2 regions of the Ralstonia pickettii genome follow, and region 2 is predicted to be linked to the other one. Evidence: riboswitches for the same ligand, from Rfam matches in the RefSeq annotation. Region 2 holds a riboswitch; the other holds the start of a gene.

Region 1 (2,397 bases), on a different replicon from region 2:
ACCGACGTCTACGCCGAAGTTGACTACACCCGCCTGCAGGGCGCCTGGGTTGCTCTGAACAGCGCCGCCGCATTCAACAATTCGGGCAACACGTACGGCAACAACTCGCGGTTGGGCGTGATGCTGGGCGTGCGACACAAGTTCTGACTGCTTGGTTCGTTCTCGCAATGAAAAAAGCCCGCCAATGTTCCGGCGGGCTTTTTTCATGCTGCGATCAATGCAGCGGGCAATCTCGCGCGATCACGTCGCCTACCATGGCAGCGGTTGCGCCAGACAGCGTCCAGCCCAGATGCCCATGGCCCGTGTTGTAGAACACGCGCGCGTGCCGCCCACGGCCGACGCGCGGCATCATGTCCGGCATCATCGGGCGCAAGCCGGCCCAGGGCACCACACGCGACGTACCAATCGCAAAGTTGCGGCGCGTCCACGCCACCAGCGGTTCGATGCGGTCCGCGCGGATGTCGCGGTTGTAGCCGTTGAATTCCGCCGTGCCCGCCACGCGGAAGCGGCCAGTGCCCAGGCGGCTCGTCACGATCTTTGCGCTCTCATCCAGCAGGCTGACCCACGGCGCGCCTTGCACGCTGGCATCGTCGTCCAGGTGCACGGTGATCGAATAGCCCTTGACCGGATACACGTTGATGCGATCGCCCACCAGTTGTGCGATATGCCGGCTGCCCACGCCCGCGCACACGACCATCGCATCGGCGGCAAGGTCCTGTACGACATTCGCCGCGGTGGTGGAAAGGCGGTCATCGAGCGTGGTTTGCAACAGCAGGCGCACGCCGCTTTCGGAGGTTTCCACATCGCGCACATCCACGCCGTGCATGAATCGCACGCCGCGCTTCTCACACGCCTGCGCCAGGCCGCGCGTGAACTTGTGGATGTCACCGGTGGCGTCGGATGCGGTGAAATAGCCGCCGTAGTAGTTGCCGCGCAGCGTCGGCTCAATGGCGGCAATCTCCTCGGGGCTCACGGCGTGCCGCTCAAGCCCGCCGGCGACGAGCAGGGCGTTGGCCTTGCCTGCTGCCGCAAAGCTGGCCTTGTCGTGATAGACGTGCAGAATGCCGCGCTTCTGCAGGTCGAAATCGATCTGCTCCCGTTCGGCCATCGCAAACAGATGCTTGCGTGCCTCGATGGCCATGCGGGTGGTCTCGATGGTGTTGCGGCGGTAGTGCGCGATGCTGGCGACGAACTCGCCGATCCACGAGTATTTGTGCCACGAGGGCTTGGGATTGAGCAGCAGCGGGGCGTCGTTGCGCAGCATCCATTTGATGCCTTTGAGCAGCGTGCCGGTGCTGTTCCAGACTTCTGCGTTGCTGGCGGAAAGCTGCCCGCCGTTGGCGAACGAGGTTTCCATGGCCGGGTACAGGTGGCGGTCGAGCACCGTGACCTGATAGCCGAGTTGCGAGAGCGTGTAGGCAGTGGTGACGCCGGATATGCCGGCGCCGACGATGACGATGTGCGTCATGGCGGTCCCTATGGAGTGATGTGATGACCGGACGATCCGGTCGGCTCACCCCATCTGTCTTGGGACCTGAGAGCTTGGGCACGAGCAGCGCTGGCGCCTTCCCCTTCGGTGGGCGCACGCGTGTACGCCTCTCTCCAGATTCGCAGTCGACGCCACAGTCCTTTTGCCTGAGAGTTTCCGGGGTGGTTGCTCCATCGGCGCCGGGCGGTGCGCGTATGTGCGGTGAGCCCGGTCTCTCCTGCGGCGTGTTGCAGCTGTCGTTGGTGCGTCAGCCGCGCCTGCGTGCTGCCGGTGGGGGCAGCGGGAGCGAGTGTGTCACGGGTCGTGACGTTCGGCAAGTCGCGCTGTAGCGGATGCAACGGGAGGCGTGTCGTCCTTCAGGTCCACGCCGCTGCGGCCGAGCGCCAGCGCGCCATTGAGCAGGAACATCAGCCGGGTCGCTGCCTGGTCATAGGCCAGGCCGGCCGGCCGCACATTGGAAATGCAGTTGCGCTCCGCATCGGAGCGGCCAACGCGCGGCGCGTAGGTCAGGTAAATGCCCAGGCTGTCAGGCGAACTCAACCCCGGCCGCTCACCGATCAACATCACCACCTGCCGGGCGCCAAGCAACGCACCGATCTCGTCCCCCAGGGCAACGCGGGACTGCTCGGCGATGGCGACTGGGCCGATCGACCACCCGGCCGGCAGGCGCTCACGCACGCTGCACAGCAGTGGCACGGCATGGCTTTGCGCCGCCAAAGCGGAGAGGCCATCGGCAATCACGAACACCACATCGAATGGCTGCGCTGGCCGCAACGCACCAAGCCTTGCGCGGCTGGCATCGTCGAGCCGACGGCCAAGGTCGGGACGGCGCAGATACTCCGCGCGCTCAGCAGCCGCGCTATGCACGGCCACCGCCGTGAAGCCCGCCTGTTCGAGGGCGGCCGCAA
Region 2 (2,397 bases):
ATCTTTACTTCGTAATCAGCAGCCGACATCAGGGCGTTCACATCGTCGGCGTTGGTCGGCTTGATCTTGAACAGCCACGCCTCGTAGGCGCCTGCGTTCACGGATTCCGGCGCGCCGGCGGCATCGGCGTTGTTGGCGACGACCTCGCCGGCCACCGGGGCGAAGATGTCGGAAGCGGCCTTGACCGACTCCACCACGGCAATCGCTTCGTCCTTGGCGACGGCGCGGCCGGCTTCCGGCAGCTCCAGGAAGACGATGTCGCCGAGCTGTTCCTGCGCGAAGTCGGTAATGCCGATGGTCAGCGTGCCGTCGGCTTCAACGCGGATCCACTCGTCGTGTTCGGTGTACTTCAGATCGGCGGGGACGTTGCTCATGAAAGGGTTCTCCGGAAAATGGGTATTGGGGGATGCAAATTCGGTGTTCAGCTGACCAGCGCCTTGCCATTGCGCACGAACGGCAGTTTAACCACAGTCGCGGTCAACTTGCGGTCGCGAATTTCGACCTGTACGTCGGTGCCGATGGCCACGTCCTTGGGCAGGCGCGCCAGTGCGATGGAGAGCGACAGGCTCGGGCTGAACGTGCCGCTGGTGATTTCACCGTCACCGGCGGCCGTGATGACCTTTTGGTGGGCGCGCAGCACGCCGCCCTTGTCGCGCAGGATCAGGCCGACGAACTGTTCGCGTTGGCCGCCAGCCTGCAGCGCGGCCTTGCCTGTGAAGTCGCGTTCGCTTTGCAGGTCGACCGTCCAAGCGAGGCCGGCGTCGAGCGGCGAAACGTGCTCGTCCATATCCTGGCCGTAGAGGTTCATGCCGGCCTCCAGGCGCAGCGTGTCGCGCGCGCCCAGGCCTGCCGGGCGCACGCCGGCCTGCAGCAGGCGTTCCCACACGCCTGCGATCTGCGCGGCCGGCACGACCAGTTCGAAACCGTCTTCGCCGGTGTAGCCGGTGCGCGCCACCATGATCTCGCCCACGTTTTCCACGGTGACAAAGCCCGCGTTGAACGGCTTGAGCGCCTCGCCCACGGCCTGCGTGCCGGGCAGCGCGGCGTAGGTCTTGGCGCGCGCATTCGGGCCTTGCACGGCCAGAATGCCCAGCGGCTCGGCGCCCGCGTTGTTGTCGGAGCGGCGCGGCGTGATGGTCACGTCGGTGCCGGCGGCCGCGTTCTGCGCGACGATCCATTCCAGGTCCGTCGGTGCGGTGCCGGCGTTGACGACCAGGCGGAACCAGTCTTCGCGGAAGAAGTAGACGATCAGGTCGTCGATCACGCCGCCCTTGGGGTTCAGCATGCAACTGTAGAGCGCCTTGCCGGGCGTCTGGAGCTTGTCGACGTTGTTGGCGAGCAGCCCACGCAGGAAGTCGCGCACACGCGCCCCGGTGAGGTCGACCACGCACATGTGCGAGACGTCGAAGACGCCGGCGTCCTGGCGCACCGCGTGATGTTCTTCGATCTGGGAGCCGTAGTTGACGGGCATGTCCCAGCCGCCAAAGTCGACCATGCGGGCGCCCAGCGAGCGGTGGATGGCATTGAGCGGCGTGTGTTGGAGCGTCATGGAATCTCTCGGCAGAGGCGCCGCCACTGTGGCCGGGCGCGGCGCGTTATTCGGGACCAGAAAAGCAAAAAGGCCACCCGCGCAGCCTGATGCCTCATGGTGACGCCATGAAGATCAACAAGCTGCGCAGATGGCCCCTCTGTCCTTGGTACCTGAGAGATTGCGAAGCGGGGCGCATAGCGGTGCGCGCCGTTCGTGAGCCCCTTCGGTGGGCGCCCGCAGTGGTCGTGCGGCGCCAGCTCTCCAGAGTGCGGTCGGACGCATGTCCGCCGATCCGCCCGGTCCTGGATGCCTGAGAGTTTTCGGGTGCTACCCCTTCGGCGGCGCCTTGCCGTGTACGGCGGGCACGCTCTCCCGGATGGATGGGCGGAATTTACGGAAGGGGGATGGGATTGTCAATTGGGGTGGACTTGGCGGTTTCGGGTTGGGGGGAGGGCTGGATTTTTTGTGCTTGTGGTGCATCCCTTGTTTCATCCCCTGCCGGGGCTGACTCACTTTCTTTGGTCTTGCCCAAAGAAAGTAAGCAAAGAAATGCGCGCCCGAGATGGCGAAAGGCTCCTTCAATTTCCGTAACCGGGCGGAGACGGGGAAAACTCGCTGCGCTCAGACAGTTCCCCGTCTTTTTTCCGCCCGCTTACGAAAATTGAAGGCGCCATCTAGGGCAGGACCGTCAAAGGCCAAAGACAACGGCCACACCGTCGGGGCGCGGGCGGGAGCGCCTTGTTCGGGTGTGGCTGGTCTTGCTTTGACTTACTTGCCGATTTGGCGGCTGACCTGGTTTTCCTGCTGGTTCAGCGTGCGCTGCTCCTGTTTGGTGATGTGCCCACCGTTTTGGGCCGCCATGTCGC

The links. A riboswitch is a leader RNA that binds a small molecule or an ion and turns the genes downstream of it on or off. The one in region 2 is predicted to bind glycine.
Region 1: linked by a shared signal. The riboswitch ahead of N5B55_RS19860 (D-amino acid dehydrogenase) and the one ahead of gcvT (glycine cleavage system aminomethyltransferase GcvT) in region 2 are both predicted to bind glycine.

What each region holds. Positions count from the first base shown of each region.
Region 1 covers NZ_CP104382.1:699,580-701,976, forward strand. The annotation lists gene N5B55_RS19855 (porin) at 1-147, shown strand, start outside; gene N5B55_RS19860 (D-amino acid dehydrogenase) at 215-1,468, opposite strand; glycine riboswitch at 1,614-1,719, opposite strand; gene eutC (ethanolamine ammonia-lyase subunit EutC) at 1,784-2,397, opposite strand, start outside.
Region 2 covers NZ_CP104381.1:3,186,462-3,188,858, reverse strand. The annotation lists gene gcvH (glycine cleavage system protein GcvH) at 1-374, opposite strand, end outside; gene gcvT (glycine cleavage system aminomethyltransferase GcvT) at 422-1,549, opposite strand; glycine riboswitch at 1,679-1,806, opposite strand; glycine riboswitch at 1,819-1,916, opposite strand; gene N5B55_RS15405 (hypothetical protein) at 2,300-2,397, opposite strand, start outside.